Microbaculum marinisediminis: one gene and its partner. The protein of the gene in region 1 interacts with the protein of each later gene in a pairwise test. Links are inferred from orthologs where the notes say so. Each region holds a gene or a part of one and is shown in the gene's direction. Other genes may lie near its edges.

The links.
Region 2: the proteins of MUB46_RS10540 (region 1) and dsbD interact in binary tests that used the Escherichia coli proteins (3 or more experiments, as listed by UniProt). The link is inferred for Microbaculum marinisediminis from one-to-one orthologs.

The regions. Positions count from the first base shown.
Region 1 is NZ_JALIDZ010000004.1:344,679-352,698, reverse strand. What follows is about bases 2,311-5,206. They hold MUB46_RS10540 (DsbE family thiol:disulfide interchange protein), read left to right. Parts: upstream 2,311-3,372; coding sequence 3,373-4,041; downstream 4,042-5,206. Other genes in these bases: MUB46_RS10530 (septation protein A), read right to left, coding at 4,676-5,206; MUB46_RS10535 (NUDIX hydrolase), read left to right, coding at 4,113-4,670; ccmD (heme exporter protein CcmD), read left to right, coding at 3,218-3,376; MUB46_RS10550 (heme ABC transporter permease), read left to right, coding at 2,465-3,196; ccmB (heme exporter protein CcmB), read left to right, coding at 2,311-2,385. In the rest of the region: aconitate hydratase AcnA, read right to left, coding at 1-834; heme ABC exporter ATP-binding protein CcmA, read left to right, coding at 1,052-1,717; more of ccmB, read left to right, coding at 1,714-2,310; more of MUB46_RS10530, read right to left, coding at 5,207-5,266; signal recognition particle-docking protein FtsY, read right to left, coding at 5,357-6,487; tRNA (N(6)-L-threonylcarbamoyladenosine(37)-C(2))-methylthiotransferase MtaB, read right to left, coding at 6,484-7,764; dapF (diaminopimelate epimerase), read right to left, coding at 7,779-8,020. UniProt on the Escherichia coli protein: Involved in disulfide bond formation. Catalyzes a late, reductive step in the assembly of periplasmic c-type cytochromes, probably the reduction of disulfide bonds of the apocytochrome c to allow covalent linkage with the heme.
Region 2 is NZ_JALIDZ010000008.1:258,031-261,513, forward strand. What follows is about bases 500-3,483. They hold dsbD (protein-disulfide reductase DsbD), read left to right. Parts: upstream 500-1,029; coding sequence 1,030-2,937; downstream 2,938-3,483. Other genes in these bases: MUB46_RS18155 (L,D-transpeptidase), read right to left, coding at 500-903; MUB46_RS18165 (TlpA disulfide reductase family protein), read left to right, coding at 2,934-3,483. Outside these bases: MUB46_RS18150 (response regulator), read right to left, coding at 1-68; more of MUB46_RS18155, read right to left, coding at 136-499. UniProt on the Escherichia coli protein: Required to facilitate the formation of correct disulfide bonds in some periplasmic proteins and for the assembly of the periplasmic c-type cytochromes.

The DNA.
Region 1 (8,020 bases):
GTCGGTCGCCGTCACGCCCTCCTTGAGCTTGCCCGTCAGCTTGAAGCCGATCACCTCGGGGATCAGCATCGAGATCGGCTGGCCGAGCATCGCGGCCTCAGCCTCGATGCCGCCGACGCCCCAGCCCAGCACCGACAGGCCGTTGACCATCGTCGTGTGGCTGTCCGTGCCCACCAGCGTGTCCGGGAAAGCCTGCTCCACGGTATTGGTCTTGCCCTTGGCGTCCTTGGTCTTGAACTTCTTGGTCCAGACGGTCTGGCCGAGATACTCCAGGTTCACCTGGTGGCAGATGCCGGTTCCGGGCGGCACCACGCGGAAGTTGTCGAACGCTTCCTGACCCCAGCGCAGGAAGCGGTAGCGCTCGCCGTTGCGCTCGTATTCACGATCGACGTTGACCTTGAAGGCGCGCTGGTTGCCGAACGCGTCGACGATCACCGAGTGGTCGATGACCAGATCCACCGGCACCAGCGGATTGATCTTCTTGGGATCGCCGCCGAGCGCGGTCATGGCGTCGCGCATCGCGGCGAGGTCGACGATCGCCGGCACGCCGGTGAAGTCCTGCATCAGCACGCGCGCCGGGCGGAAGGCGATCTCGCGGTCGGACGACCGCTTGCGCAGCCAGCTCGCCATCGCCTTGATATCGGCCTTCTTGACGGTGCGCCCGTCCTCGTTGCGCAGCAGGTTCTCCAGAAGGACCTTGAGCGAATAGGGAAGCGAGGAGATGTCCTTGAGACCGTTCTTCTCGGCCGCCTTGAGGCTGAAATACTCGTAGGTCTTGTTGCCGACCTTGAGGGTCTTGCGGGCTTTGAAACTGTCGAGGGAGGTGGAGGTCACTGCGTCGGCCTCTTGCGTTCGGGGGTTCAGGGCGAGATGGGGCAGCGTCCACGGTGCGCAATATGACCACGACTTACGTCGCAGGCGCCGGCCCGACTTGCCGGGTATATAGAGAATTTCTAAGAGTGGTGCCAATACGACGTGAGAAAGGCGAGGCCCGTCCCGCACATGGCGACCCGATCGCGCGCCCGATACAGATCCGCATGAGGCCGTCACCATGAAGCTGGTGGGAGACGATCTCGCGTGCGTGCGCGGCGGCCGCGAGGTGTTTTCCGGCCTCGGTTTCGCGGTCGATGCCGGCGAGCTTCTGGTGCTGCGCGGCCCCAACGGCGCCGGCAAGTCGTCGCTCTTGCGCCTCGTCGCCGGGCTGGTGCCCGTGAGCGCGGGCCGGCTCCGCCTCGACGGTGCCGCCGAGGACGTGCCGGTCGGCGAGTACGCCCACTATGTCGGCCATCTCGACGCGCTGAAGCCCGCGCTCACCGTTGCCGAGAACCTCGGCTTCTGGGCCGGGATGCTCGGCCGGCGCAAGGCCGATACAGGCACTGCGCTCGCGGAGGTCGGCCTTGCCGCGCTCGCCGACTTTCCCGCCGGCATCCTGTCGGCCGGCCAGCGCCGGCGCCTTGCGCTCGCCCGCCTGATCGCCTGCGAGCGGCCGCTGTGGCTGCTGGACGAGCCGACGACGGCGATCGACGCGCAGGCGCGTGCGCGCCTATTCGACCTGATTCGCGCCCATCTCGCCGGCGGCGGCCTGGCACTCGTGGCGACCCATGACGCGCTGCCCTTCGAGACGCGGGTGCTGGAGATGGGCGGCCCCGCGCCAAACCCGGCCCGGAACGATGCCGGCGCTGAAACGGGTGCCGATACTGGAGGGGACGCGACATGACCGGCGCCGTCGCCGCCCTGTTCCGCCGCGAGATCCGCCTGTCGCTGCGCGTCGGCGGCGGCGCCATGATGGGCGCGGTGTTCTTTCTGATCGTCATCGCGCTGATGCCCTTCGCCATCGGCCCCGACCTGAACCTCCTGAAGCGGGTCGGCCCGGCGGTCCTCTGGATAGGCGCGCTGCTGGCCACCCTGATCGGCCTCGACCGGCTGTTCCAGGCCGATCACGAGGACGGCTCGCTCGACCTCCTGACCATGACCGAGACGCCGCTCGTCGTCATCGTCGCGGTGAAGGCGATCGCCCACTGGGTGACGACCGGCCTGCCGCTGGTCGTCGCCGCGCCGCTGCTCGGGCTGATGCTCAACGTCGATCCCGCCGCCCTCGGCGCCGTCGCGCTGACGCTTCTGGTCGGCACGCCGGCGCTGACCTTCCTGGGCGCCATCGGCGCGGCCCTGACGGTGGCGCTGCGCCGCGGCGGCCTGCTGGTTCCGGTGACGGTCTTGCCGCTGACGGTGCCCGTGCTCATCTTCGGCGTCGGCGCGACGGACGCGGCGATCACCGGCCCGGTGCCGATGTCGACGCCGCTTCTGGTCCTTGCCGCGTTGACGCTTCTGAGCCTCGTTCTCGCCCCGATCGCCGCCGCCGCGGCGCTGAAACTGGCGCTGGAGTAGGAATAGCCGTGCCGCGACGTTGTTTCGTATCTCAGTTCCGCCGAACTTTGTGCCATAACAGGCGGCGAAGGATCGCGTGATGATCGAACTCGCCAACCCGACCCGATTCATGGCGTACTCCGAACGCCTGCTGCCCTGGCTGTGGGCCGCGGCCGCGCTTGTCTGCGCGCTCGGCCTTTTCCTGGCCTTCCGCGCGCCCGCCGACTACCAGCAGGGCGAGACCGTGCTGATCATGTACATCCACGTGCCGGCCGCCTGGCTGGCGATGATGTGCTATTCGATCGTCGCCGTGTCGTCGCTGGGCACGCTGGTCTGGCGCCACCCGCTCGCCGACGTCTCGGCCAAGGCCGCAGCCCCGATCGGCGCCGCCTTCACCTTCCTGGCGCTGGTCACCGGCTCGCTGTGGGGCAAGCCGATGTGGGGCACCTGGTGGGTGTGGGACGCGCGCCTGACCTCGGTGCTGATCCTGTTCCTGATGTATCTCGGCCTGATCGCGCTATGGCGCGCCTTCGACGATCCCGCCCGCGCCGCGCGGCCCGTCGCGATCCTGGCGCTGGTCGGCTTCGTCAACATCCCGATTATCAAGTTCTCGGTCGACTGGTGGAACACCCTGCACCAGCCCGCCAGCGTCTTCCGCCTCGACGGGCCGACGATCGATTCCTCGATGCTGTATCCGCTTCTGACCATGGGCGTCGGCTATACGCTCCTGTTCTTCGCCCTACATACCGCGGCCATGCGCAACGAGGTGATGCGCCGCCGGGTCCGGGCGCTGCGCGTCAGGGCGGCCGGCGCGCTGGCGCCCGCGCAATGACCAGATCGAGGAGCTGAGCCAATGGTCGACCATCTCGGATTCATCGTCGCCGCCTATGCCCTGACCGCCACCGTGCTGCTCGGCCTCGTCGTCTGGGTGGTCGCCGACGGCCGCGTCCAGAAGGCGGCGCTGGCCGAACTCGACAGGCGCGGCGTGCGCCGCGCGGGCGGCAACCGATGACCGCCGAGGACACCGCTCCCGGAAAGTCGGGGCCCGGGAATCCGGCGCCCGAGAAATCCGCGCCCGCGAAAGCCGCCAGACCGAAGCGCTCGCTGCTCGGCCGCATCGTCGTCGCCACGCCGCTGGTGGTGTTCGCGGGTCTCGCCGGGCTGTTCCTGTTCCGCCTCTATGCCGGTGACCCGAGCGTCGTGCCCTCCGCCCTGATCGGCCGCGAGGTGCCCCAATTCAGCCTCCCCGCCCTCGACGGCCTGGTGGAGGACGGCAAGGCGGTGCCGGGCTTTTCGACCGACGACCTCAAGGGCCAGGGCGTGACCGTGGTCAATGTCTGGGCGTCGTGGTGCGTGCCCTGCCGCGAGGAGCATCCCTTCATCGAGGCCCTGGGCGAGGACGACCGCTTCCGCGTCTTCGGCCTCAACTACAAGGACGGCGCCGACAACGCCCGCCGCTTCCTCGGCCGCTACGGCAATCCGTTCGATGCCGTCGGCGCCGACGAGAAGGGCCGCGTCGGCATCGACTGGGGCGTCTACGGCGTGCCCGAGACCTTCGTCGTCGACAACGACGGCCGCATCGTCTTCAAGCATGTCGGCCCGCTCAACGCGCGCTCGCTGGCCGACCGGCTGATGCCCGAAATCGAGAAGGCGCTGAAGCCGAAGCCCTCTTCCTGATGAAGCACTCGTCGTGACACCGCGTCGGACGGATTGATTTTGCCGCGCGCTTGACGGCACCATTTCACGTCATGAGCGATCTCGAGCCCGACTTCCACCACACCGTCCCGCCCGGCGACACGCTGGAGCGGCGCGTGTGCACGCGCTGCGGCTTTGTCCACTACGACAATCCCAAGGTCGTCGTCGGCTCGGTGGTCCGGTCGCAGGGCGGGATCCTGCTCTGCCGCCGCGCGATCTTCCCCCGCCGCGGCTTCTGGACGATCCCCGCCGGCTATCTGGAACTGAACGAAGCCCCCGATGCCGGCGCCCGCCGCGAGGCGTTCGAGGAGGCCAACGCCGAGATCGCCATTTCCGGCATCCTCGCCGTCTATTCGGTGCCGCGGTTGTCGCAGGTGCAGGTGATCTTCCAGGCGACGCTCGCCGGCGGTTTCTCGCCCGGCGCGGAAAGCCTGGAGGTGAAGCTGTTCGACTGGGCCGACATCCCCTGGGACGAGCTCGCCTTCCCGTCGGTGCACTGGGCGCTGGGCCACGACAGGGCGAGCGAACTCGGCGAGGCCGCCCCGCCCTTCGTCAACCCGCAAGGCCAGACCGGCGACCTGTTTCCCGGCGGCAAGCCGCTGACCCGGTAGGCGGCTCAGGCCTTCTCGGCCTCGTCCTCCAGCCCGTATTTCTTCAGAAGCGGCAGCTGCGCCACGGCGAACAGCATGGTGATCGGCATGATGCCGAACACCTTGAAGCTGACCCAGAAGTCGGTGGAGAAGTTGCGCCAGACGACCTCGTTCAGCACCGCCAGGAAGACGAAGAAGACCGCCCAGCGCCAGGTGATGACGCGCCAGCCCTCCTCGCTGAGCTGGAACACGGTGCCGAAGGCGTATTTGAGCAGCGTGCGGCGGAAATAGAGCCCGGCGACCAGGATCCCGGCGAAGGCGAGGTTCACGATGGTCGGCTTCATCTTGATGAAGACGTCGTCCTGCAGCCACAGCGTCAGCCCGCCGAACACGGTGACGAAGACCGCCGTGACCAGCGGCATCACCGGCACGTTGCGCAGGATGATCCACGAGATCGCAACCGAGATCAGCGTCGCCGGGATGAACAGGCCGGTCGCCCAGAAGATGCCGAGCTTCCAGTTGCCGATGAAGAAGATGACGAGCGGGCCGAGCTCCAGCGCCGGGCGCACCCATTCCGGCGGGCCGGGATGGCGTTCGACGGTTTCGGGACGGGTCATGGCTGGAAACTCCCGATGCGTCCTTTGGGGGATACAGGCAGAGCGGCGGCGCGATCCGCCCCCGAGGGCAGGCGCCGGCGCGGCGTCACGTCACGGTTCCCGGCCGGCATCGCCGCCCTCCGTCGCATCGCCGTCGATCGCCTCTCCGACGATCGCGCGGGCGAACTCGCTCGCCGTGAACGGGTGCAGGTCGTCGACGCCCTCACCGACGCCGATGACGTGGACCGGCAGGCCGTGCTTGGCGGCGATGGCGACCAGGATGCCGCCGCGCGCGGTGCCGTCGAGCTTGGTCATCGCCAGCCCGGTGACGCCGCAGACCTGGCGGAAGATCTCCGTCTGGTTCATGGCGTTCTGGCCCGTCGTCGCGTCGAGCACCAGCAGGACGTCGTGCGGCGCGGTCTCGTCCTGCTTCCTGATGACGCGGACGATCTTCTCCAGTTCCGCCATCAGCTCGGTGCGGTTCTGAAGCCGCCCGGCGGTGTCGATCATCACCACGTCGGCCTGCGCCGCGCGCGCCTGCTGCAACGCCTCGAAGGCGAGCGCGGAGGCGTCCGAGCCCTGCTCGCGGGCGACCACGGTCGCGCCGGTGCGCTCGCCCCAGATCTTGAGCTGCTCGATCGCCGCGGCGCGGAACGTGTCGCCGGCGCCGAGCACCACCGACCTGCCCTCGCGGCGGAACTGCGCGGCGAGCTTGCCGATGGTCGTGGTCTTGCCGGCGCCGTTGACGCCGACGACGAGGATCACATGCGGGGACTTCGCCGGATCGATCGCCAGCGGCTTGGCCACCGGCTCCAGCACCGCCTCGATTTCCTGGGCGAGCACGGTGCGCAGCTCGACGTCGTCGATTTCCTTGTCGTAGCGTTCCTTGGCCAGCCGCTCGGTGATGCGCACCGCCGTTTCCACGCCGAGATCGGCCTGGATCAGGATGTCTTCCAGATCCTGCAGCGTCTCGTCGTCGAGCTTGCGCTTGCGGATCAGCGCAGTGAGGTTCTGCCCCAGCGCCGAGGACGACCGCGACAGCCCGGCGCGCAGCCGTTGCAGCCACGAGCGCGGCTTCTCGGTCCCGGACCTACCCGTTTCGGACACGTCCGCCCCGGACTGGTCCGTCGCGGGCTCCGCCGTCCCGGGCTTGTCCGTCCCGGTGGCGACGGCCTGATCTTCCGGAGCCTTGCGGCCGAGCAGCCGGTCCATAAGGCTCGGGCCGGACTTCTCTTCGCTCATGCTGCCGCCATTCCAATGGGGTCTACGCGGGTCTCGAGACGGCGACCGTCATGGCCGGTGACGCGCGCCCTGACGACCGAACCGGACGGCAAGGCCCGGTCGAGCCGGGCGACGGTGAACTGCTCGGTGCGTCCGCTCGTTTCGGTTTCCACCAGCACCAGCCGGTCGCGGCCGATCTCGGCGTCGAGATGGCGTCTCAGCGCCGCCTCGCCTTCCGTCCTGAGCCGCGCCGCGCGCTCCTTGACGAGCCGCCGGTCGACCTGCGGCATGCGCGCCGCCGGGGTGCCGGTGCGCGGTGAGAACGGGAAGACGTGCAGATGCGTCAGGCCGCAATCGGCGACGATCCTCAGCGTGTTCTCGAACATCGCGTCGGTCTCGGTCGGGAAGCCGGCGATCAGATCGGCGCCGAACACCATGTCGGGCCTGAGCCGGCGCACCGCGTCGCAGAACTCCACCGACTGGGCGCGCGAATGCCGCCGCTTCATCCGCTTCAGGATCATGTCGTCGCCGGCCTGCAGCGACAGATGCAGATGCGGCATCAGCCGCTCCTCCTCGGCGATCGCCCGCAGCAGGTCGTCGTCGGCTTCCACCGAATCGATCGAGGAGATGCGCAGCCGCCCCAGCTCGGGGACATGGCGCAGGATGGCCCGGACCAGCGTGCCGAAGCGCGGATGGCCCGGCAGGTCGCCGCCATAGGAGGTGAGGTCGACGCCGGTCAGCACCACCTCCGCATAGCCCGCCTCGACCAGACGGCGCACCTGATCGACGACCCCGCCCATCGGCACCGAGCGCGACGGACCGCGGCCATAGGGGATGATGCAGAAGGTGCAGCGATGATCGCAGCCGTTCTGCACCTGCACGAAGGCGCGCGCCCGGCCCTCGAACCCCTCGATCAGATGGGCGCCGGTCTCGGTCAGCTCCATGATGTCGTTGACGCGCACCTTCTCGGCCTGCTCGGCCCCGAACGGCAGTGCGCGATAGCTTTCCGGCTTCAGCTTCTCAGCATTGCCGAGCACCAGGTCGACCTCCGCCATGTCGGCGAAGGTCTGCGGCTCGGTCTGCGCCGCGCAGCCGGTGACGACGATGCGCGCGGCCGGATTCTCGCGCCGCGCCTTGCGGATCGCCTGGCGCGCCTGGCGCACGGCCTCGCCGGTCACCGCACAGGTATTGACGACGATGGTGTCGGCGAGGTCGGCCTCGTCGGCCAGCTCGCGGATCGCCTCGGATTCCGCCGCGTTGAGGCGGCAGCCGAAGGTCAGGATATCGGGCCGGGACATCGCGTTTCTCCCGGTCAGGCCGCCGGAGCGGCGGTCTCGACGGAGACTGCGCCCTCGTATTCGAGTTCCCACGGCCCGGTCATCAGCACGTGATCGTCGGACTCGCGCCAGTCGATGCGCAGCGGTCCGCCCGGCAGCGTCACCGTGACGGCGCGCTCCGTCAGCTTCTTGCGCGCGGCCGCCACCGCGGCGGCACAGGCCGCCGAGCCGCAGGCCCGCGTCAGGCCGGCGCCGCGCTCCCACACCTTCAGCGTGA
Region 2 (3,483 bases), on another replicon or contig:
CTCAGCCCGAGCCCCACGGTGAGGCCGTCGAGCAGCATGGTGTCGTCCTCGACGACGAGAATCCTCATTGAGTGATCTCCAAGGGAGTGACATGCACCACCCTGTCTTCATCCTAACGGCCCGGCCGTCAGACCGCTATCCGACCAGCAGATGCCCCATCGACGGATCGGGGATCACGACGATCGGGCTGCCGTCCCGGACTTCCCCATGCAGATGGATGATGTCCTGGTTGACGAGGCGGATGCACCCGGACGACACGGCCTTGCCGATGCTCCAGGCCTCCGGCGTACCATGAACCCGATACAGCGTGTCCCTGCCGCCCTCGTGGATATAGAGCGAGCGCGCCCCGAGTGGATTCTTGAGGCCGGGGTCCATGCCGCCATTGGCGATGCTGTACGGTTCCAGTTCCGGCTGACGCGCCACCATCTCGTCCGGCGGGGTCCAGCGCGGCCATTCGCGCTTGTAGGCGACGATCGCCCGCCCGGACCAGGAGAAGCCCTCTCTGCCGACACCGATACCATAGCGGGTGGCACGGCCGTTCTCCTTGACGTGGTAGAGATACCGGTTCGGCGTATCGACGACGACCGTGCCGGGGGCGTAGGACATCGCGTAGTCGACATCCGCGCGCCAGAACCGCTGGTCCATCTCGGCGACGTCGACCGCGGGAATCGGAAACGGCTCGGTCGGTACGGCGTCGTACATCGGCGGCCTTAAGGGCCTGGTCGGCGCCGCCAGCGCGACATCGGCCGACGGCGGCTTGGCCGGGGACGCGACGCATCCCGAAACCACGAGCGCGCCCCCGCCCAACAGGAACGCGCGCCGGCCGATTGTCGCTCCGGTCCGTCCGGCCTCCACCAGGCCGGCCTGCCCCATGATCGCCGGGTCCTTGGCATCCTGCGTCATCTCGCTACCTCTTTAGTTTTCTCTGACGCGCTCCGAACCGCCTCAAGCTTAAGGCTGCCTTAAGCTGCGCCCCTCAGCAGACGGCGCGAACGGATTTGTGATCGGACACGTTGCGAGGCGGAGGTGATGAAAAAGGCGATTCTGGCCGCGATCGGACCGCTGGCGCTGGCGGTAGCTGCCGCAACCGCGATTTGGACGGCCGCTCCTTCGGCGGCATCGCCGGGAACGCCGTTGCCCGCCGACGAGGCATTCGCCCTCGAAGTGTCGCGCGGTGACGCCGGCGCCATCGTGGTGAGATGGGACATTGCCAGCGGCTACTACCTTTACCGCGAGCAGATCGCGGCCCGCGCCGCCGACGGCGCGCCGCTTGCCATTGAAACGCCCCCGGGCGTCCGCAAGGACGACCCGACCTTCGGGCAGACGGAGATCTATCTCGAACGGGCCGAGGCCATCGTCGCCGACCCCGGCGACGGAGAGGTCGAGATCGGCTATCAGGGCTGCCAGGACGGCGGCATCTGCTACATGCCCGAAACCCGCCGCATCGACGTCGCCACGCTGGCGGTCTCCAATCCGGCGGCGCGCCCGGGTCCCGGGCGGGCTTTCGGCCTTTCCTCCGGCCTTTCCTCCCCTGCGGCATCGCCCGACGTCGCGTGGAGCATGGCGCCCGACCCGGCCGATGAGGCCACCCGACAGGACACGGCGGCCGCGGCCGGCTTCGCGCTGGCGGACGACCCCGGCCTCATCCAGTCGCTCCTGGGAGACGGCGGCACCCTCATGGTGCTCGCCATGTTCCCGCTCTTCGGCCTGCTGCTCGCCTTCACGCCGTGCGTTTTCCCGATGTACCCGATCCTCGCGGCGGCGCTGGGCCGGGAGGGCGAAGGACTGACGGCGCGCCGCGGCTTCACGCTGTCCGCCGTCTACGTCGCCGGACTGGCCTCCGCCTTCGCGATCCTCGGCGCCATCGCCGGATGGTCCGGCCGGAACCTGCAACTGGCCCTGCAATCCCCGGTGACGGTCGGCGTGCTGGCGGCGTTGTTCGTCGTGCTGGCCTTGTCCATGTTCGGGCTGTTCAGGCTCCAGCTCCCGGCCCGCTGGACGAATTGGGTGGCGGCTCGCACCGGCGGCCAGAATGGGTCGAAACGCGGATCGAAACGCGCGGCGGCGGCGCTGGGCTTCTCGTCCGCGCTGATCGTCGGCCCCTGCGTGACCGCCCCGCTGGCGGGCGCGCTCCTCTACATCGCCCAGACCGCCGATGTCGCGCTCGGCGCCGCGGCGCTGTTCGGTCTGGCCCTCGGCAAAGGCATCCCCCTGATCATCATGGGAACGCTCGGCGGCCGGGTAATGCCGCGGGCCGGCGCCTGGATGGAAAGCGTGAACTGCGTGTTCGGCTTCGGTTTCCTTGCGACCGCGATCTGGATGGCGACGCCGCTGCTGCCGACCGGCCTCGACCTCGCCCTGTGGTCCATCCTGCTCATTGCCCTGGCGAGCTTCGCGTTCACGGCCCGTCTGCCGGCCGGTTCGGTGCTGGCCGCAACGCGCGCCGCCGGCGCGGTGGCGTCGATCTACGGGGCAATCCTGATGGTCGGCGCGACGTCGGGAGCGACAGATCCGCTGAAGCCGCTCGCGCCGTTCGCACAACGCGGCGGCACCGCACCGGCCACGCAGCCCCTGAACTTCGCCACCGTCCTGTCCGCCGACGACCTGCGCGCGCGGCTGGCGTCCGCCGACGGCAGGCCGACGATGGTCTACGTCACCGCCGACTGGTGCGTGACCTGCTTCACCATCGAGCGCTCCGTCCTGCCCGACGACGCCGTCAGGCGCGGCCTGTCGGGGTTCCAGCTCGTGAAGGCCGATCTCACCGACGTCAACGCGACGAACACGGCGCTGATGGAACAGCTGAACGTGGCCGGCCCCCCGACCATGCTGTTCTTCGACGCCCAGGCGCGCGAGGTGCCGGACACCCGGCTCGTCGGCGACGTCACCGTCGCCCGGCTGACGCGGTCGGCCGAACGCCTCGGCGAGGCCGGTCGATGAACGCCGTCTCGCTCGGGCCGCTCGTCCTTGCCGCGGACCGCTTCGCGGTGGTTCTCGGCGCCCTTGTCTTCATCCTCGTGGCGGGGGTGATCGCGCGTCGGATCGACCGCCGCTTCGATGCCTGGACCTGGTGGGTGTTGATCGGCGGAATCGCGGCCGCCCGGCTCGGCCACGTGGCGATCAACTGGCGCAGCTTCGCCGACGAGCCCCTGCGCGCCTTCGCGCTGTGGCAGGGCGGGTTCTACTGGCCGGCGGGCCTTGCCGCCATCGCGCTCAGCGTCCTCCTGGTGCTGCGGACCAATCGCCAGCGCGCCTGGGCCCTCGCCTCGCTTGCCGCGGCCTTCATCGTCTGGAACACCACCTCACAGCTCGTCGGCGGCACCAGGGCGATCGCGCTGCCCACGGAGACGTTCGAAACGCTTTCCGGCGCGGACCACAGCTTCCTTGCCGGCCGCGGCACGCCGCAGGTGATCAATCTCTGGGCCACCTGGTGCCCGCCCTGCCGGCGCGAAATGCCGATGATGGCCGACGTCGCCGCCACGACCG